3 regions of the Arthrobacter sp. K4-10C genome follow, and region 1 is predicted to be linked to each of the others. Evidence: riboswitches for the same ligand, from Rfam matches in the RefSeq annotation. Region 1 holds a riboswitch; each other region holds the start of a gene.
The links. Region 1 has a riboswitch for cyclic di-AMP ahead of AC5RUU_RS17325 (M23 family metallopeptidase). Riboswitches for the same ligand answer to the same signal wherever they lie in the genome.

Region 1 (6,626 bases):
CACTGCTCCCACTGCTGCCAGGGAGAGCACGGCAATGACTGCGGCCGCGATCATAACGGGCCGGCGGTAGCGCGAGGGTGTCATGGACGTAACGCTACAGCCCCGGGGCGGCGGGAGTGAACGCTGTTACCTGGGGCCCCGGAAGCCCGTTGAAAGCGGGAATAGGGTACTCGGCAGGATAACCTTGGAGGAACAGACCAACACGGTTTGAAGCTGCCATACCTTGAACCCGCACAACATTGCGGATGCGGTGGCGGCTGGCCGTGTCTCATGACAGCAGAACGAAGAAGGTTGATTACGTGCCTACCGGCAAGGTCAAGTGGTATGACAAGGACAAGGGCTTCGGGTTTCTCGCGGGCGAGGACGGCCAGGAAGTTTTCCTGCCAAAATCGTCTCTGCCAGAGGGCGTGACGGAGCTCAAGGCCGGCACCCGGGTGGAGTTCGGCGTGGCCGACGGCCGCAAGGGCGCCCAGGCACTGGGCCTGCGGGTGCTGGACAAGACGCCCTCCATTGCCAAGGCGAAGCGGCCCGCCGCCAGGGACCTCGCCCCGCTGGTGCAGGACCTGGTGAGTGTGCTGGACAACCTGTCCGGCACGCTGTCCAAAGGCAAGTACCCGGAAGGCAACAAGGGCAAGGCCATCGCTGCTGCCCTGCGTAAGGTTGCCGACGAGCTGGACGTTTAGGCACCGATGAGTCCGGAAGCTGAACAGCCGGAGACGCAGGTGCAGGACCCGAGGGGTGCCCCACCGGCTCAGGCAGCAGGGACCTCCCCGGTCCCTGCCGCAGCCAAGAACACGGCCAAGCGCCGGGCAGGGGTGCCGGTGTGGCGTACGGGAAAGCCGGACGCCTTCCTGGCCGCCGCCGTCGAAACGGCCCGCACCGCGCTGGAGGGCATCACCGCGCCCTCGGACATCGGGCGGCACCTCGCAGCCAAGAGCGAGGGCGACCGCCTGGTCACGCACCTGTTCGAATCGAAGCTTGCCGGCTACATGGGCTGGCAGTGGTATGCGGTGGTGACTCGCAACTCCCGTTCAAAGGTGGTCACCGTCAGCGAACTGGGTTTGCTGCCTTCCGAGGATTCAATCCTTGCCCCGGAGTGGGTGCCCTGGGCTGAGCGGGTCCGGCCGGAGGACGAGCAGCAGCAGGACGAAGCTGCGGAATCTCAAGGCCCGGAATCTCAAGGCCCGGAGCCGGAAGCAACCGAGTGGACTGCGGGCGGGGAATCGGAAGGTACCCCGGCCGCAGCCAGGGATATTGCGGAACCCGATGCTGACGCAGGTATGGCAGGCTCCGACGCCGCCGACGCGGACTACACCGAAGCCGGTCCCGCCGCACCGGCCTCAGCCAGGGACGCCGGAAGAGACTAAGTACACACTTCCCCAACGTGGGACACACGAACGGCGCCGCCCAGGGAAACCCGGGCGGCGCCGTCGTACCTGGCAGAGCGCTACTTGCGCAGCTCGCCCACCACGTAATCGATGCTGGCCAGCAGCGCGGAGACGTCTGCGGGCTCGATGGCCACAAACGTGGCAATGCGGAGCTGGTTGCGGCCAAGCTTCCGGTAGGGCTCGGTGTCCACGATGCCGTTGGCCCGCAAGACCTTGGCGACGACGGCGGCGTCCACCGATTCGTCGAAGTCGATGGTGGCGATCACGTTGGAACGCTCATCCGGGTTGGCAACAAAGGGGGCGGCGAACTCGGCGGACTCGGCCCAGTTGTAGATGCGGCCTGCCGAGTCTGCCGTCCTGGCTGCCGCAAAATCCAGCCCGCCGTTCGAGTTCAGCCACTGCACCTGGGCGTCCAGGGTCACCAGCGTGGACAGGGAGGGGGTGTTGTACGTCTGGTTCAGCCGCGAGTTATCGATGGCGGTCTGCAGGTCCAGGAAGTCGGGAATCCAGCGGTCGCTTGCCTTGATCCGTGCGGCGCGTTCCAGTGCAGCGGGGGAAAACAGGCCAAGCCACAGGCCGCCGTCGGAGGCGAAGTTCTTCTGCGGGGCAAAGTAGTAGACATCGCTCTGGGCCACATCCACATCCAGGCCGCCGGCCGCCGAGGTGGCGTCCACCAGCACCAGTGCGCCCTCGTCTGCACCCGCCACCCGCTTGACCGGAGCGGACACGCCCGTGGACGTTTCGTTCTGGGGCCAGGCGTACACGTCGACGCCGGTTTCTGCCTCAGCGGCCGGGCGGGTGCCGGGCTCGGACTTGATGATCGACGAAGCGTCCAGGAAGGGTGCCTTGTTGGTGGCTGCCGCAAACTTGGAGCCGAACTCGCCGAAGGACAAATGCTGGGCTTTTTTCTCCACCAGGCCGAAGCTGGCAACGTCCCAGAATGCCGTGGAACCGCCCACGCCCAGGACAACCTCGTACCCTTCCGGGGCGCGGAAGAACTGGCTCAGGCCCTCCCGGACAGAGCCAACGAGGTTCTTGACCGGGGCCTGGCGGTGGGAAGTGCCGAGGATGTCCTTCGATGCGGCGGACAGCGCATCAATCTGCTCCTGGCGGACCTTGGAAGGTCCGGCGCCGAACCGCCCGTCCTTGGGGAGGAGATCGGCAGGAATAGTGATGCTGGGTTCGCTCACAGGGGCTCCAATTTCGGCGTGGACGCAGCTTTGGTCCGGGCGGGTGGATGGTCAAAGGCACGCAGTCGGCAATGACTGCATCGAAGGCCTTTCCCATTCTGCCTGAACAGCTGTTTCGGCGGGAACCGGGACCGTCATAGTCCGACCACTGAGACGCACTCCGGGGGCGCTTCCAACTATTCGGACTAAGTCAAAATAGGCTAAGCTAGCCAACGGACTACGTCGCGGTGAACAGCGATACGGTGGGACAACGCAAGGTACTGCGCTCGAGGAGCTGAGCTGGATGACGGATCTGATCGACACTACGGAGATGTACCTTCGGACCATTCTGGAACTGGAAGAAGAGAACATCGTTGCCCTGCGGGCCCGTATTGCAGAACGCCTGCGCCACTCGGGTCCCACGGTTTCCCAGACCATTGGCCGGATGGAGCGCGACGGGCTGGTTGTGGTGTCCGGCGACCGCCACCTAGAGCTCACCGAGATTGGACGCAAGCGCGCCACCGAAGTCATGCGCAAGCACCGCCTTGCCGAGCGGCTCCTGGCGGACGTCATTGGGCTTGACTGGGCCTACGTCCACGACGAAGCCTGCCGGTGGGAGCACGTCATGAGCGAGCGGGTGGAACGGCGTATCTACGAACTGCTGGACCATCCCACCGAGTCGCCATACGGAAACCCGATTCCTGGCCTCGCCGCACTGGGTGGACAACCGCGCCTGGCCGCAACGGATTCGGCCATGAGCCTCCTCGAAGCGATGAAGTCCTACAAACCCGCTTCCGCGGTGACGGTGAGCAGGCTGGCCGAGCCCATCCAGGTGGAGCCTGAGCTCCTGGCCCAGCTCGACGAGGGAGGCATCCGCCCCGGCGCCGCGCTCTCGCTGGAACGGGTGGGGGACTACATCTCGGTCCGGGTGCCCGGTATCGAAGGGGCCCTTGAGCTTCCGCCGGAGGTCGCCGCGCACGTCTTTGTGTCCGTCCGCTAAACTGCGGCGCTACCCCACGTGACGCTAATTACGCAAGATAACGGAATTGTTACTTTGGGGATTAAGCCCCTATAGTTGAACCAAGCGTTGATACATAAGCGTTACCTGATCCGGAGCCGAGCTCTGCCAGCGGATCAGGAGCACGAGTCATAACTGGCAGAGGCGGGGGAACCACAAGCGGCAGCGGGGGACTGCCTTGGGGTGAAGTCCGTCAGCAGCAAGCCTCTTCCAGCGAAGGAATCCCTCGGGGATATCTCTGTGCCGAAAGCTTGCTTACGGCGGACCGGGTCTTTGAACTCTCTGACCCGAATCCGACAGCTAACTTCGCAGGCTTTCCAGAGAGGAATCCTTCTTGTCCATGCAGACCTCCAGGGGGCGCCGCCGCGCGGCGGGCCCCGCTTCGGCACCGCGTGTCGTCGAAGTCATCCACACGGAGCGCCCCCGCGATCTCCACCGTGATGCGCGCCGCCGTCGGGGTCCGTTCCGGCAGGTCACGGAGTTCGCCTCAGCCAGCGGCATTGGCCAAAAAGCCGGCATTGCACTCGCCGCCACCGGCCTGGTACTCACGGTGACAGTTCCGGCCACCAGCCCCGTCATGGCCACCGATGGCTCCGGCATAGCGCCCGTTGCAGCTTCGGCAACAGCCCCGCAGCCCGCAATTTCGGCTGAGGCCGGAGCGCAGATCGACTTCAGCCGCTCGGCCGTCGTGACGCAGGCCGATCCGGACGGCAAGCTCAAGCAGCTCCTGAGTGCCCAGTCCGCCGGCGCCGTCTCCCGCGCAGCATCCGCGGGAAGCCTGGGTGCCCCGCTGGCCACCCTGGTCACCGCATCACCCTTTGGCTACCGCGTCAGCCCGATCACGGGCGGATCCGGCGACTTCCACCGCGGGCAGGACTACGTTGCCCAGTGCGGCACCTCAGTGCTCGCCGCCGCCACGGGTACCGTGACCTTTGTCGGCTGGCACCAGTATGGTGGCGGGAACCGCGTGGTGATTGACCACGGAAACGGCCTGGAGACCACCTACAACCACCTGTCGTCCTTCAATGTGACAGAGGGCCAGACGGTCTCCCGCGGCGACGTTGTGGCGCTCAGCGGAACCACCGGCGCCTCCACTGGCTGCCACCTGCACTTTGAAGTGCAGGTCAACGGCGAAGTTGTCGATCCTACCGGCTGGCTGTAGTCAAATGATGGTCCACTCTCAAATCGCTGTGACCAGCCGTGACCTGAATGTGACATTCAAGCTAAACTGCTGTACCGTCTAACTCGCGTCAACTTTTCCGAAGTTGACGCTCTTGTGCGGATTGCCTAACTCTGCCACCGCTCAAGGTCCGTTCGCATTTCATCGTCTGGCAGGGGCGGGGGAACCAATTTTGGCCTTCTTCATGAAGGCCTTGGGGTTAAGTCGCAAAGCTTCCTGGAAGCGGCGCGGCCGGGTGACTCCCATCCGAATCCGACAGCTCACCTCGCAGGCATTGGGAGAGGCTACCTTCGTGTCATCACGCCATAATTCTGCGCGCCACCGTGCGCAACCGGTTCGTACCAACCCTCTGGACGCAGTGTCCAAGGCTGTGAGTGCCAACGCCGGGACAGTTGGTCGCCAGGCTGCAGTGGTTGCAGCTGCTTCCGGACTTGTCCTCGCTATGGGCCTGCCGGCCGGCGCTGCGGACACCACCGCTGGTGTCTCGGCTTCCACCGAGTCCGGTTCTGCGCAGACTGCCCTTGCCGTCACCGCAGCACCCACCGCCACCGTTTCCTTCGAGCGCCCGGTTGTCACCACCGTTGCCGCTCCCGTCGTCCAGCGGGTGACGGTCCAGTCCACCTCCGAAGACGATGAGCCGGCCACCGCCTCCACGGCAGCGGAAAAGGTTGTGGCCACCGCCGCTTCAGCGGCAACTTCCGGTCTCGCCGCCATCGCCTACACCGGCATTGGCAGCCCGTACGTCTGGGGCGGCACCAGCCCCACCACCGGCTGGGACTGCTCCGGTTTCACGCAGTGGGTCTACGCCCAGGCCGGCATCAGCATCCCCCGCGTGAACGCGTGGACCGCCATGACCCCCACTTCCACCCCCCAGCCGGGTGACCTGGTCATGCAGAACGGTGGTGCGCACGTCGGCATCTACGTCGGCAACGGCATGATGATCAGCGCCCTCAACCCCTCCCAGGGCACGCTGCTGCACTCTGTGGCCGCCACCGGAACCTCCTCCTTCTACACCCTCGCAGGCAAATAGTTCTTGGGGCTTCGGCCCCAGGAACTATTTCTTTGCCCCCACTTTTCGCCAATTCGCCAATCCCCGTTCGGGACGCGCCGGCATACCCCCAAGATGCCGGCGCGTCCAAAACTCTCGGGCCGCCCACAGGCCCCGAGGACATCGAAAGAGAGAACTGATGACTACTCGTGCTACCGCACGGCACCGTGCCGAGGTCACCAAAACCAGCTCAATCGCCATCATCGCCAAGGCTGTGGGCGACAACGCCGGCGGCGTAGGCCGCCAGGCGGCCGTGATCGCCGCCGCCTCCGGCCTGGTCCTGACCAGCGGCATCGCCGCCAATGCTGCTGACGCCAACATCCAGCGCGACTCCGCTCCGGCGTCGGCCCTGGAAGTTGAATCGGCGATCGAGGCCCCGATCTCCGCGGCGTCCACCATCTCCATCGCCTACGAAAAGCCTGCCGTCACCACCACGCCGGCTCCCGTTGTCGAGGAAGAGCCCGCGGTCGAGGTCCAGGAAGCCGCACCGGCTCCCGCAGCCAAGACCGCCGCAGCTCCGAAGGTCACCTCCACGGTTTCGACTGCCGCCGCCCCGGCGGCACCCGCTGCTTCCGCCAGCGGCAAGGGTGCAGCCATCCTGTCCGCCGCGTACGCCCAGCTGGGTGTCATGCAGGACTGCACCATGCTGGTCACCAACTCCCTGGCCGCCGTTGGCATCAACTTCCACGACTGGCCTGCAGGCTACCTGTCCCTGGGCCGCACCGTGAGCGCCGCCGAGGCCCAGCCCGGCGACCTGATCTACTACGCCGACGGCGGTGCGGGCATGGCCCACATTGCTGTCTACGCCGGCAACGGCCAGGCA
Region 2 (6,626 bases), on a different contig from region 1:
CTGGTCACCTGGCTGATCAACCGGCGCACCAATGAGAAGGATAGGGTAAACACATGACTGCCGCTGCAGAATCGACGGTAACTTTCGACAGCCGGTTCGCAAGGGAACTGGCAGAAATGGCCGTTCCCTGGCGGGCGGAGGAAGCACCGGAACCTCAGCTCCTGGTCCTCAACGAGGCGCTGGCGGAGGAGCTCGGACTCGACGCCGGCTACCTGCGCAGCCCAGAGGGCGTACGCCTCCTCCTGGGCAACCATGTGCCGGAGGGTGCGGCGCCGGTGGCCCAGGCGTATGCCGGGCACCAGTTCGGGGGCTACTCACCCCTGCTCGGTGACGGGCGCGCCCTTCTTCTCGGCGAGATCGTGGACACCAGGGGCCACCTGCGGGACATCCACCTCAAAGGCTCCGGCCGCACGCCCTTTGCGCGGGCAGGCGACGGACGCGCCGTCGTCGGACCAATGCTCCGGGAGTACCTGGTCAGCGAGGCAATGCACGCGCTGGGCATTCCCAGCACCCGGTCGCTCGCTGTCGTGGGCACCGGACGGCCGGTGCGCAGGGATGACATGCTGCCAGGAGCAGTTTTGGCCCGCGTGGCCAGCAGCCACTTGCGGGTGGGAAGTTTCCAGTATGCAAGGGCCACGGACAACCTGGAACTCCTGCGCCGCCTGGCCGACCATGCCATCAGCCGGCATTATCCCGCTGCGGCCGAGGCCGAGAATCCCTATTTGGCGCTCTTCGGGGCAGTGGTGTCCGCGCAGGCATCCCTGGTGGCGCAATGGATGCTGGTGGGCTTCGTCCACGGCGTCATGAATACGGACAACATGACCATCTCCGGCGAGACCATCGACTACGGGCCGTGCGCTTTCATGGACGCGTTCAACCCGGCCGCCGTCTACAGCTCCATCGATGTGGGCGGACGGTACGCCTACGCAAACCAGCCGGTCATCGCCGAATGGAACCTGGCCCGGCTCGCCGAGGCGATCCTCCCGCTCATCAACGAGGACCAGGAACAGGCCGTTCCCCCCGCTGTGGAGGCACTGGGCGAATTCCGCAGGCAGTACAGTGACGCCTGGTTCACCGGAATGAAAACCAAGCTGGGCCTCCCGCACAGCGAGCCCGGAAGTGCCCAGGCCGAAGCCGCATCCGAACTGGTGGACGGGGTGGTTGCTATTCTGAAGGACGGCCCCGTGGACTATACCCAGTTCTTCCGCAACCTTGGTAAGGCAGCGCGAGGCAACGTCCGCCCCGTGCGCGGCATGGTCCTGGACCTCGCCGCATTCGATGCCTGGGCTGAACGCTGGCAGTCCCTGAATCCCGACGCTGACCGGATGGACCGGGTGAACCCGCTGTACATTCCGCGAAACCACCTCGTGGAAGAGGCGCTCGCCGCCGCCACCGGCGGGGACCTGGACCCGTTCACCCGGCTCCTTGAAGCCGTAAGTGCCCCCTATGACGAGCGCCCCGGACTGGAGCGCTACACCGAAGGCGCGCCTGAAGACTTCGGCGAGTACATGACGTTCTGCGGGACCTAGCCCGGGCGGGCCGGCAGGGCAGGGTACGCAACGCGCATCAACGGACAAGGGCGGCAACCGGGTTAATCCCGGCTGCCGCCCTTGTCTGCGCTGCTTCAGTTGTACGCGGTGACTACGCCACGCGGACGAAGGAAGCGCCGCTGAGCCAGCTGAGGGAGTGGACCTCGGTCTTGAAGCCGTCAACGCCACCGCTGACAACCTGGCCGTTACCGGCGAAGACTCCCACGTGGCCGGCGGTGATCACCAGGTCACCGGGGGCCGGGGTGCCCACCACGGAGCCGTACTGGTAGAACTGGCCGGGAGCCAGGTCACCGACGGACTTGCCAACGGACCGGAGGGCCTTCTCCACCATCGCGGTGCAGTCCTGCTGGACACCAAGCTGGCCGTACGCGGAGGCCAGGATGGCTGCGCCCGTGCCGGTGCCGGCAGCGGCGGGGGCCGGGGCGGGAGCCGGGGCCGGAGCAGCTGCGGTGGACGCGTAGGACAGGTTCATGCCGGTGTTCGCCGGAGCGGCAGCAGCCTGGACCGGAGCGGCAGCAGGTGCTGCGTGGCCCGCACCCGGAATGGTGATCTGGTCACCCGGGTAGATGATGGTGGAGATGTCCAGGCCATTTGCGGCCAGGACATCGTTCAGGCTGACGCCGTGGGCCGCCGAGATGGCACCCAGGGTATCGCCGGAAACGACGGTGTGTACGTTAGCTGCGGCAGCGGCCGGGGCAGCGACTGCAGCAGCAGGTGCGCTGTGGGCCTGGACGTTAGTTGTTTCGGTGGTGTCCGGGCCGGTCACGCCTGCGTGGGCGGGGGCTCCAACACCGAACGCAATGCCGGATGCAGCGGCAACTGCGAGCACCGGTCGGCCGAGCGTCCGGGCCTGGGACTTGGCGGAAGCAGCCAAGCCCTGGAGCGCGATTGAGCGGGCCGGAGTCGCGCGGTGACGGGCGGTAGGGAAATTTTTTGACACGTTAGATCGCCTCTCCCATGCCTGCGGGGTGAGCTGTCGGGTTCGGGTTGGAGATACCCGGCCGAGAGCAACCCCCAAACTGACGGAGGCACTATCGACTTAACCCCAAGGCCGCGATGGCCGTGGAAACTTGGTTCCCCCGTCCCTGCCAGCTGGAAAGCGGTTGAATCCCGGGTCAGTGGCAGGGCTCGGCATACTGATGGGAATGTCCCGTCTGGGAGGGACACCAGAAGACCATAACCCGCCCTCAGCGGCATTGTCACGTTTAGGTAACATGCGAGGTGCCTCTATCGTATTAAGCAAACATCTTGATGTTTCCTTTACACACCGCTGACCTCACGAGATGTATTTGTGCGGGCGCGTCGTGTATTTAATGTCACAAAGTCATAAAGGCCGGGCCCATCCGCGGCTGCATGGCCTGAAAAGGGGCGCGAAAGAGGGCGGGCGCTACCCCATGTGGCGCCGCGCTGGCAAGCGCGTCATCTGGCCCTGAGCGCGTGCCCTAGCCGACCGGATGCCCCAGGTGGCAGGTTGTTTCGCCCCGATCCACGTCGTGCCCCTGGATGCACGTCACAGACGGAGCGTTAGGGGTGTCATGGGCCAGGAAGAACAGGCTGCTTGAACCGTGGCTGATGGCGTCGTCCTCCCGCTGCAGCCAGCTGCGGCGGCGGTACCCGGATTGGACCTTGGACGATGCGGCTGCCGGCTCGTCGGACTGATGCCGGTTTCCAAACATTTTTCGAACCACTGCGACCGCGACCTTCCCAACAGATGTCCACTGCCTCGCAGTGGAATGCGGTGAATCAATCGTAGACCCGCCAGTGCCCGCGCGCCCCCGGTTTCCGGTGCATAACGATGTGCCGCCGCCAACCCTCAACCCCTCGTTGAAACCGGTAGGCTTCGGAGCTATGCGCCTGTTTGGAAGCACGATAAAGCATCCGGTGCTGGGAGGGCTGCTTGCACTGGCTTTGGCCGGTTCGGCCGCGCTGCTTCCGGCTGCCGCGACCGAGGCCCCGCCGGAAGGCTACCCCTCCTGGGAGGACGTGCAGAAGGCGCAGCAGTCTGAAGCCGGGAAGGCGGCCGAGATCGAGAAGATCGACCACCTGCTGGCTGGCCTGCAATCCCAGTCCGAGTTGCTGGGCGCTGCGGCCGTGTCATCCGCTGCCGATTACGCCGCCGCGGACGCCGCCGTGCAGTCAGCCACAGCCCGGGTGGATGCCCTGGCCGGGCAGGCGGCCCAGGCCAATGCCGAGCTGAGGCGGCACCAGCAGGCAATCGGCGCGCTGGCAGCCCAGTCATACAAGACCGGCGGTACCACTATGGGCTTCTTTGTGGCCCTGGACGCCCTGGAGAACAACAGCATCCACGGGCTCAACGTCATTGAGGTGGTTGGTGGCAAGGCCGCGGACCTTGTCAGCAAGGCAGACGCCGCCGGCAAAAGCACCGCCGCACTGGCGGAGCAGGAAAAGGCCGCCAGGGCAGAACGTGAGCGCCTGTCCGGAGCGGCAAGAACCAAGCTGGATGCTGCCCGTTCCGCCCAGGCGGCGATGGTGCGCCAGGTAGCGGAAGAGCAGCGGCACAGCGGAGAGCTGACCGCGCAGCTTGCGTCCTTGAAGGGCACGACGGCGGCGCTGGAGTGGGAGTACCGGCAAGGCCAGGCGGCCCTGGCCGCCTACGAGACCGCGCAGGAGGCCAAGCGCGCCGCCGCGGAGGAGCAGGCGCGCCGCCAGGCGGATGAAGCAGCAAAGGCGGCACTCGCAGCAGCGCAGAATCCTCCGGCACCCGCGAATCCGGCACCTGCAGCGCCCCCCGCCAACCCGGCGCCTGCAAACCCCGTCCCCGCGGCCCCCGCACCCGTGGTCCCCAGCCCGCCGCCCGTCGTCGTGCCGTCCGTTCCCGGCGGTGCCGTCAACGACCCCGCCGCGGCTAAGGGGTATGCCTCCGGACGCCTCGGTGCCTACGGCTGGGGCCAGGACCAGTTCCTGTGCCTCGCCCAGCTCTGGACCAAGGAATCCAACTGGCTCACCACCGCCACCAACCCTTACTCCGGTGCCTACGGAATACCCCAGGCACTGCCGCCCGGCAAGCTGGGGAGCGCCGGCAGCGACTGGCTTACCAGCTACCGCACCCAGATCGAGTGGGGCCTGGGCTACATCCGGGACCGCTACCGTACGCCCTGCGCGGCCTGGGACCATTCCGTAGCCAGGAACTGGTATTGAGCCCGCGCTAGGCTTTCCCCATGCCAGATTTTGAGCGGTTCCGGGTCCTGCTTGAGGAGGAGCGGAAGCGGAAGGTGGCACTGCTGCCGGCCCTTCGCGCTGACATCGCCTCGGCCAGTTCGGCACGCCTGGACTCGAATGTCGACGACGAACACGATCCGGAAGGCGCCACCATCGCCTTCGAACTCTCCCAGGCGTCGGCACTCCTAAAGCAGAGTGCGGCGGGCCTGGACCAGGTGGAAGCCGCCCTCGCCCGTATCCGCGAGGGAACTTACGGTACCTGCGCCGTCTGCGGCGAAGCCATTGCTGAAGGCCGGCTGGAAGCCCGCCCGTGGACCGCGTTCTGCATCAACCATGCATCGGCGGGCAGGCAGTGACGACCGGTCCGGACATTGTTGCGGCGGCGGCGGAATTTATCGACCGGACCCTGCAAAACGAGGGTGCCTGGTACCGGGCGGACGACGTCGGAAGCAGGCTGGGCGGCGCCCTTGCCTCGTACGGTTCCTCCGTGGGCGCCGTCCGGGGTACCGTCCGCGACGCGCTGCGGAAGTTCAAGGCGCTGGACCATGACGCGGTGCTCATGCTGGCCTCCGCCCTCTGGGGCCAGCCCGGGCCCGGCGTCAGGCCGGTCTACGAACGGCGGCTGGCCGCCGTGGTGCTGCTCCAGTCCAGGACCGGACTGCTGCGGCACTCGGACCTGACCCGGATTGAGGGTTTCCTTCGCTCCGCCCACACGGCCGAACTTGTTGACCCCCTCGTGGCCGATGTGGTGGCCCCCATGCTGGCCGGGCTGCCGCAGCGGGACCGGCAACGCGCGGACGTGGTGCTGGCCCGGTGGACCAAGGACCAGCACAACAGCCTGCGCCATGCTGCGGCGCTGCTTCAGCGGGCGCAAAATTCGGACGCCGCGACCGGGCGTGACGCCTCTCGAGAAGGAGACACCCATGAACGATCCCTATGACCTGCAGCGGTTCGTGTCTGCACAGGACAGCGGCGGGACCTACGACCAGGCCCTTTCCGAGCTGCAGCTGGGCAGCAAGCGGGGGCACTGGATGTGGTTCATTTTTCCCCAGGTCGCCGGGCTGGGACAAAGTGCCACCTCGCGCAAATACGCCATCCGTTCACTGGCGGAAGCCCGGGAATACCTGGATCATGAGGTGCTGGGCCCCCGCCTGCTGGAGTGCGCACAGGCCCTGGCAAACCACACCGGGCGCTCCCCGGAGGACATCCTGGGCGGCATCGACGCCCGCAAGCTGCAGTCGTCCATGACGCTGTTCCTCCGCGCCGCGCCCGGCGAAACGGTGTTCAAGACTGTCCTGGCACAGTTTTTCGACGGCGAGCCGGACGAAGCCACTGACGCGCTGCTGGCCGGACAGGACCAGGCCTGACGCCTACGGCGTGGGGCTGCCGCCGTTGACGTTCAGCGTCTCACCCACCACGAAGCTGGACTCGGGAGAGGCCAGGAACACGTAGGCCGGTGCGAGTTCTGCAGGCTGGCCGGCGCGGCCCAGGGGAGTGGACTGCCCGAACTCCGGCAGGTCCTCCTTCGGCTGGCCGCTGCTGACCTGCAGCGGTGTCCAGATGGGTCCCGGCGCCACCGCATTCACGCGGATTCCCTTGGGTGCGAGCTGCTGGGCCAGGCCCTTGGTGAAGTTGTTGATGCTCGCTTTTGTGGTGGCGTAGTCCACCAGGGTTGGCGACGGATTGTAGGCCTGTACGGATGTGGTGTTGATGATGGTGGAACCAGCGGGCATATGCGGAAGGGCGGCCTTGGTCAGCCAGAACATCGCGTAGACGTTCGTTTTCAGTGTGTGGTCGAACTGCTCGTCCGTGATGTCTGTGAGCTCCTCCTGGGCAACCTGCTTTCCGGCGTTGTTGACCAGGATGTCCACGCCGCCCAGGACTGCCACGGCCGTG
Region 3 (6,626 bases), on a different contig from region 1:
GCATCCCCAGGGCCATGGACAGATAGAGGAGGCCGAACTGGCCTGCACTCATGAAGAGCCCGACGCCGATGATTGCCTTCCAGCTGACGTCCGGTTTTCTGATGAAGAAGATCCACGGCAAAACCACCAGGACGAAGCGCATGGCCACGAACAGGAGCGGGGGCACATCGGCACCGCCCGGGTGCAGGCCGATGTCAATCGCCACGAAGTTCAGGCCCCACAGCACGGCCACCAGCACTGCAAGCAGGGAGTCTCGGAGGTTCACGCTCCTACTCTGCCAGAGCCGGGGCTAGTGGGCGCGGGGCACCTTGAACCTCGTGATCCTGGCATCCTGCCCGTCCAGCTCCGCCCACGGCTTCTCCGTCTCGAGCACCGTGAGCGCGCTGGTGGGAAACCGGGTGGCTGCGTCCATATAGGCGTCGTGGTCGGAATCGCGGGAAGCCAGGTGCATGGCCAGGTCCTGCACGCCTGGCAGGTGGGAGATCAGCATGAGCGTGGTCACCGTATCCGGGACGTGGTTGATGACCGAGAGCATCCGAAGGGCCGAGGCGGCGTAGAGCCCGTCCTCCAGCTTCGGAGTGGGTGCCTTGTCCCCCAGTTCGGAACACACCCAGGTGCAGGTCTGCCGCGTGCGCAATGCGCTCGAGCAGAGGATGAAGTCCGGGACGATGTTGTGCTTGAGCAGCCAACGCCCGGCCAGCGGCGCTTCCCGGTGCCCGCGTTCCTCCAGCGGCCGCTCATGATCGGGCACGCCGCCCGGCCAGTCGGCCTTGGCATGGCGCATGATCACAAGCCGTCGAAGATGGTGCTCCCTCATGCCCCAAGCTTAACGAACAAGCGCCCGCCCCCAAGGGGCGGGCGCCTGCCAGGCGGTACGGGTCAGATTGAGTACTCCGGAGCGGCCCAGACCACAACTTCGGGGTGCTCGTAGAACCGGTAGCCCTGGCCACGGACGGTGCGGACCGTGTTGGCCAGGCGGCCCAGCTTGGAGCGGAGGCGGCGGATGTGGACGTCGATGGTGCGCTCGTTAGGCACTTCCTCGGCGTTCCGCCACAGGCCTTCGAGCAGTTCGTCGCGGCCCACGGTGCGGGTGCCGTTCTCCACCAGGTAGTTGAGGAGTTCGAATTCCTTGAACGTCAGGTTGAGCGATTCGCCGTCGAGGTGGACCTCGCGGCGGGCAAGGTCAATGAGCACGCCGGACGGGCGCGGTTCCTGGGGCTGCTGCGGGCGCGGCGTCTCGGTGCGCTGGCGGGAGTTCACGGTGGGGTCGCCGAAGGTGGAACGAACGACGTCGAGCGCGGAACCGGGGGTGCCGGCAGGGGCAACCGCAACGGCTGCGTAGCTCTCAGCACCGGTCACCAGGGACTGGGCGTAAGCGCGGATCTCCTGGGCGAGCTTGGCGATGGAGGTGCCTGCCGCCGCGGCAGTTTCCTCGTCAATGCCCATGTACAGGACGAACCCGCGGGCCACGTTGTCGTTTGCTACGGGGCGGACGGCGTTGGGTCCGGCCACCACAGGCGTGGGTGCAGTGACAGGTGCGGAGTCGGCCGCGGGAACGGCGCGGAGCTGCCCGTAGGAGTTGGGGTTGTAGCCCTGCGGCGCGTAGCCCTGGGCGGGAAAGCTGCTTCCGGAAGAAGGCGAGAGCGACGGGCGGGGGCCAAAGCCGGGACGCAGGCCGGAGGGCTGGCCGGCCTTCGCGGCGTTGCGGACAGAGATGTGGACGTATCCGGATGCAACAGACATGGATTGCTTACCTCAATGTGAATGGCCGCCATCGCGGCTCGAATGCTGGGTTTTCCCGCAATGCGAACTGGGGAGGGGCGCCCGACGCTGGGCTGGGGGGCGAATGCCTAAGAACTTCGAAGGGTGGAGAAGGTCAGGCGTGCATTCGACAACAGCGCATGTCGGCAGCAGCTGATGTGCTGGGCCAATATTCTGCGGCTGCAGGTGCTGTTGAGTTCTTGTTCACATTGGAAGTGTGCAGCGTAACAATGGCAACTTGCAAGTAACAATGGACCGGATCGTCCGAATAGTGAGACGAAATGCTCTATTGTGGCGCAGATCACGATTCTGGAAGAAGCGAAAGAATAACGTTCGTTATCCGTTCTGATGTCTAAAAAGGCCCCTTCTGCCGAACGTTATTCGGCAGGCAAGCACTCAGGATTCCTTTCATTCAACTGAGTGCGAAATGCCAAAATCACTCCCCATGCCGTGGGACTGTGTCCAGCGGCGCGCGGAGCGGGACAAGAAAATCTTGCCGACAGGCCGGTGGGACCGGCTTCCTTGCCCGTCCAGCGTCCTGCGCCGGGGATTCACAGCCTGGTCACAGGAACCCCATGGCCAGGCTATATCCAACGATTGGAGAGTTGCCTCACGGCCACTTCGCACTCCATGACCAACAACCTCCCCCAGCAGCAGAAGGTACCGGCGGCCCGGGCTTGTCCATTCTGCAATCAGTGATTGAGGCTCACGGGACGGGTAACGGTAGCATCACGGCCGGGCCGCACCGCGTTTGCCCTGCAGCTGCCAGTGAGACCGTCGTCACTGCAAGCCGACGCGCCGTGGTCGTGATGTCCGTTACCTAAATGTGACTTAAGCGCCCGGTTCCTGTACCGTCGATTAAGTACGGTTCCCGTTCGGGCCGTGTATCCGGATGACGCCAAACTCTGCCACTTCCCGGATTCCGAATTGATCGAAGGCAGAGGCGGGGGACCCACCGTCCCGGGTATTGACTGCCCTTGGGGTTAAGCCAGCACGTGATTTTTCCGTGTGGCCGGATGCCCTCATCCGAACCCGACAGCTAACTCCGCAGGTGTGAGAGGCGATTCACCATGTTCAAATTCCCGGTAAAACCGCGGCCAAAAAACGGCTCCGACAACGACGCCCAGCGTCCCGAAGGCAGTAAGTTCACCCTGGGCCAACGCGCCGCAGTCCTCGTGGCGTCCGGTGCACTGCTTGTGGGAGTAGGCGCCGCAGGCCAGGCAACGGATGGTTTGATTCCTGCCGCATCAACCTCGAACACTGCGACGGCCGAGTCCGATGCGCAGATGAGCATCGAGAAGAGCGAGATCCGGTCCAACCCGGCCGAGTCCCCTGCTCCCGCTGAAATCAACGTTGTTCCACAGGCCGCCGAACCGGCCCCGGCGCCCGCACCGGAGCCAGCCCCCGCCGCGGAACCTGCTCCGGCACCCGAGCCTGCGCCCGCACCCGAGCTGGCCCCCGTCGTCGCGGTCAACGACCCCGCCGGCGCCCAGGCCTACGCCGCAGGGCAGCTCGGTTCCTACGGCTGGGCGCAGGACCAGATGCAGTGCCTGGTGACGCTGTGGACCAAGGAATCCGACTGGACCACCACGGCCACCAACCCCAGCAGCGGCGCATACGGCATCGTGCAGTCCCTGCCCGCCGAGAAGATGGCGAGCGCCGGTGCGGACTACCTCACCAACTACCGCACGCAGATCAACTGGGGCCTGAACTACATCAAGGAGCGCTACCAGTCCCCCTGTGGCGCGCTGAACTTCCACCTGTCCAACAACTGGTACTGAGCAGCCCTGCTGCCGCTGATTCTCCCCGGCCTTCGCGCATCACAGGCGTGAAAGCCGGGGAGTTTTCCTGTTAAGAGTCCCGTCCCGGGATGTACTGCACGGCCCACCTGTTACCGTCCGGGTCTGCGAAGTAGACGAAGTGGCCCCAGTCCTGCACGTCCACGTCGCTGACGTCCACGCCGTTCTCCTTCAAATGGCGATGCGCGGCCTCAATGTCGTTGACAACCAGCTGGAGGTTGGATCCCGTACCCGGAGGGGCGTCCGTAAGCCCTTCTCCGATGCAGATCGAGCAGGCGGAGCCAGGCGGGGTCAGCTGGACGAATCGGATGGAGTCGGTGGGCCGCTGGTCGAAATCGGCGTTGAAGCCCACCTTGTTGACGTAAAAGTCCTTGGCACGGTCCACATCGGACACAGGGACAAACACAAGTTCAAGTTTCCAGTCCATGGGCACAGGCTACGGGCGGGCCGCCGAATGCGGAAGACTCGCCCGGCCGGTTCAGCCTGCGATGCCGTACAGGCGGTCGCCCGCGTCCCCGAGTCCCGGGACAATGTAGGACTTGCTGTTCAGCTTCTCGTCGATGGAGGCCAGGACGATGGTCACGTTAGCGTCCGAGAGTTCCTCCTCCAGCTTGGCAAGGCCTTCGGGTGCGGCCAACAGGCAGATGCACGTGACGTCCGAGGCGCCGCGCTTGAACAGGAACTTGATGGCTTCCCGCAGGGTTCCGCCAGTGGCTAGCATCGGGTCCAGGACGAAGATCTGCCGGTCGGTGAGATCCTCCGGGAGACGTTCGGCATAGGTGATGATGTCCAGGGTTTCCTCGTCCCGGGCCATGCCCAGGAATCCCACTTCGGCGGTGGGGACCAGCTTGGTCATGCCCTCGAGCATTCCCAGGCCGGCGCGAAGGATGGGGACAACCAGGGGGGTGGGTTTGGTGAACGCGGTACCCACGGTGGTGCTGACCGGAGTCTCGATGGTGACGGGTTCGGTGCGGACCTCGCGGGTTGCCTCGTAGGCCAGGAGGGTCACCAGTTCTTCGGTCAGCTGCCGGAACACCGGAGACGGGGTGTTCTTGTCCCGCAGGACGGTGAGCTTATGGGCGACGAGCGGGTGGTCCACAACGAGAGTTCGCATTCGTCAAAACTATCACCCGGCGTTATCGGTCCCGCGCCCGCCGTGGCCGTCGTGATGCATGGCCTCGGCCACCACGTCGCGCACCACGGGATGCTCGAAATCTGGTGCCGGTCCGGCGTGTTCCTTCCGCCTGGTCAGATGGAACAGCCGGTGGGCAAGGATCACCATCGCCACCCAGGCCAGGCCCAGCAGCCAGCCGGCCATCACATCCGTCAGCCAGTGGTGCCCCAGGAACACCCGGCTCAAGCCCATGGCGATGATAAAGATCACGCCCGCCGTGATGGCCGTGATGCGTACCCAAAGTTTGTAGAACTGGAGGCACAGGATATACAGCAGCACACCGATCACCACCGTGGTGTTCAGGGTGTGGCCGCTGGGGAAGGACGGCGAGGTTTCATAGGGCGGCACTGCCTCCGAATGGTCGGGGCGGGACCGGCCGACCAACCGCTTGCTCAGCGTGGTGGCCGTGGTGGACACGGCGGCGGCGCCGCCAACCAGGATGACGGGCCGCCACGACCTGCTCAGGAACGTCAGCCACGCGGTCAGGATACTCGCGAGGATGGGCATCCCGATTCCGCCGCCAATGTTGGTGAAGCCGGTGACGAAGGCGTCCGTTTCCGGGTTCCGCAAGGACTGGAAATAATCGAGGGCGGGAATGTCCAGGCTTGCCAAGCCTTCCTCATCCACCACGTCCGAATACACTTCGGCGCCCAGCAGTGCCATGGCGAGCACCAGGGCGCCGCCGATGATCATGGTCAGCCAGAGGGCGGCATAGGGTTTGAACCACTTGTCCACGCGGTCTCGGACGGTGCTCATTCTGCCTCCCAGCAAGTTGCGTCACGGGCCCTGGGTATCCTTCGAAACTATCATTGAGCCATGGTCTCCGCTGGGAAACACGACACGTGGATGGGTCTCGCCCTCGCAGAGGCCCGCCGCGCCCTGGACACCGCGGACGTGCCGATTGGCGCCGTGGTGCTGGGGCCCGACGGCGCCGTGCTGGGTTCCGGGCGCAACCAGCGGGAGGAGCTTGGCGACCCCACAGCCCACGCGGAGGTGGTGGCCATCCGACGGGCTGCGGAGCGGTTGCGGGAACTTGCGGCGCTCGAGGGCGGGACGGCCGACGGCTGGCGGCTGTCCGACTGCACGCTGGTGGTCACCCTGGAACCGTGCGCCATGTGCGCGGGCGCAATCGTCCTGGCCCGGATTCCGCGCGTGGTCTTCGGCGCCTGGGATGAGAAGGCCGGCGCCGCGGGTTCCGTGTTCGATGTCCTCCGCGAGCGCCGGCTGAACCATTGGGTGGAGGTCTACCCCGGTGTGCGGGAAGCGGAGTGCGGGGCACTGCTCCGCGACTTCTTCGCGGGGCACCGGAGCCGTTTATAGCGGGACGTTCCCTAGGTGGGCTCCATTTCCCGATTCGCCAACGCGTCCAGCACGGTGCCGGCCGTCTGGTCCCAACCCGGTAGGCGGTCCCGGGCCGCCAGTGCGGCTGCACGCCATTCGTTTCTGGTTTCCGGATCCTCCAGCCAGCGACGCAGTACGCCGGCGAGCCTGGCGGGATTTTCCTGGTCCCCGGGCGCAAGCGGCACCGCCGTCCCGGGAAGCCGGGCGCCGCCGTCGTCCTTAACAAGTTGCGCCAGCCCCAGCGCTTCCACAGCCCCTGTCCCCTGGCGTACCACTACCGGGATGCCCCGGGCCAGCGACTCCGTGACCACCATGCCGAATGCCTCGACGCGGGATACCAGCAGGCTCAGGTCGGCGGCGTCCCACTCACGATCCAGAGCGCTCCCGAGAAGTTCGCCCGTAAGGCGGATCCGGCTGTCCAGCCCGTGGGCGGCAACGGAGGCGCGCACGTTTGCCGCATAGTCCGGGTCCGCCTGGTCCGATCCCACCAGGGCGGCCGACCACTCCAGGTCCTTGACCAGTGTCAGGGCTTCCACCGTGAGCAGCTGGTC

Region 2: it holds a riboswitch for cyclic di-AMP, as region 1 does, so the genes downstream of both, AC5RUU_RS09180 (LysM peptidoglycan-binding domain-containing protein) here and AC5RUU_RS17325 (M23 family metallopeptidase) in region 1, are expected to answer to the same signal.
Region 3: it holds a riboswitch for cyclic di-AMP, as region 1 does, so the genes downstream of both, AC5RUU_RS07415 (aggregation-promoting factor C-terminal-like domain-containing protein) here and AC5RUU_RS17325 (M23 family metallopeptidase) in region 1, are expected to answer to the same signal.

Annotation. Positions count from the first base shown of each region.
Region 1 covers NZ_JBNHFI010000013.1:24,223-30,848, forward strand. Annotated here, with positions in the region: gene AC5RUU_RS17300 (hypothetical protein) at 1-84, opposite strand, end outside; gene AC5RUU_RS17305 (cold-shock protein) at 300-683, shown strand; gene AC5RUU_RS17310 (DUF3027 domain-containing protein) at 690-1,367, shown strand; gene serC (phosphoserine transaminase) at 1,448-2,578, opposite strand; gene AC5RUU_RS17320 (iron-dependent transcriptional repressor DtxR) at 2,862-3,557, shown strand; cyclic di-AMP (ydaO/yuaA leader) riboswitch at 3,687-3,905, shown strand; gene AC5RUU_RS17325 (M23 family metallopeptidase) at 3,916-4,737, shown strand; cyclic di-AMP (ydaO/yuaA leader) riboswitch at 4,866-5,043, shown strand; gene AC5RUU_RS17330 (C40 family peptidase) at 5,114-5,785, shown strand; gene AC5RUU_RS17335 (NlpC/P60 family protein) at 5,943-6,626, shown strand, end outside.
Region 2 covers NZ_JBNHFI010000005.1:300,098-306,723, reverse strand. Annotated here, with positions in the region: gene AC5RUU_RS09190 (APC family permease) at 1-57, shown strand, start outside; gene AC5RUU_RS09185 (protein adenylyltransferase SelO) at 54-1,529, shown strand; gene AC5RUU_RS09180 (LysM peptidoglycan-binding domain-containing protein) at 1,642-2,490, opposite strand; cyclic di-AMP (ydaO/yuaA leader) riboswitch at 2,494-2,662, opposite strand; gene AC5RUU_RS09175 (hypothetical protein) at 2,993-3,226, opposite strand; gene AC5RUU_RS09170 (aggregation-promoting factor C-terminal-like domain-containing protein) at 3,399-4,709, shown strand; gene AC5RUU_RS09165 (TraR/DksA family transcriptional regulator) at 4,730-5,086, shown strand; gene AC5RUU_RS09160 (DNA alkylation repair protein) at 5,083-5,670, shown strand; gene AC5RUU_RS09155 (DUF1810 domain-containing protein) at 5,654-6,097, shown strand; gene AC5RUU_RS09150 (glucose 1-dehydrogenase) at 6,101-6,626, opposite strand, start outside.
Region 3 covers NZ_JBNHFI010000004.1:259,169-265,794, reverse strand. Annotated here, with positions in the region: gene AC5RUU_RS07430 (EamA family transporter) at 1-265, opposite strand, end outside; gene AC5RUU_RS07425 (SixA phosphatase family protein) at 290-817, opposite strand; gene AC5RUU_RS07420 (winged helix-turn-helix domain-containing protein) at 880-1,743, opposite strand; cyclic di-AMP (ydaO/yuaA leader) riboswitch at 2,672-2,826, shown strand; gene AC5RUU_RS07415 (aggregation-promoting factor C-terminal-like domain-containing protein) at 2,832-3,542, shown strand; gene AC5RUU_RS07410 (glyoxalase superfamily protein) at 3,613-3,987, opposite strand; gene upp (uracil phosphoribosyltransferase) at 4,039-4,674, opposite strand; gene AC5RUU_RS07400 (phosphatase PAP2 family protein) at 4,687-5,490, opposite strand; gene AC5RUU_RS07395 (nucleoside deaminase) at 5,551-6,054, shown strand; gene AC5RUU_RS07390 (glycosyltransferase family 4 protein) at 6,066-6,626, opposite strand, start outside.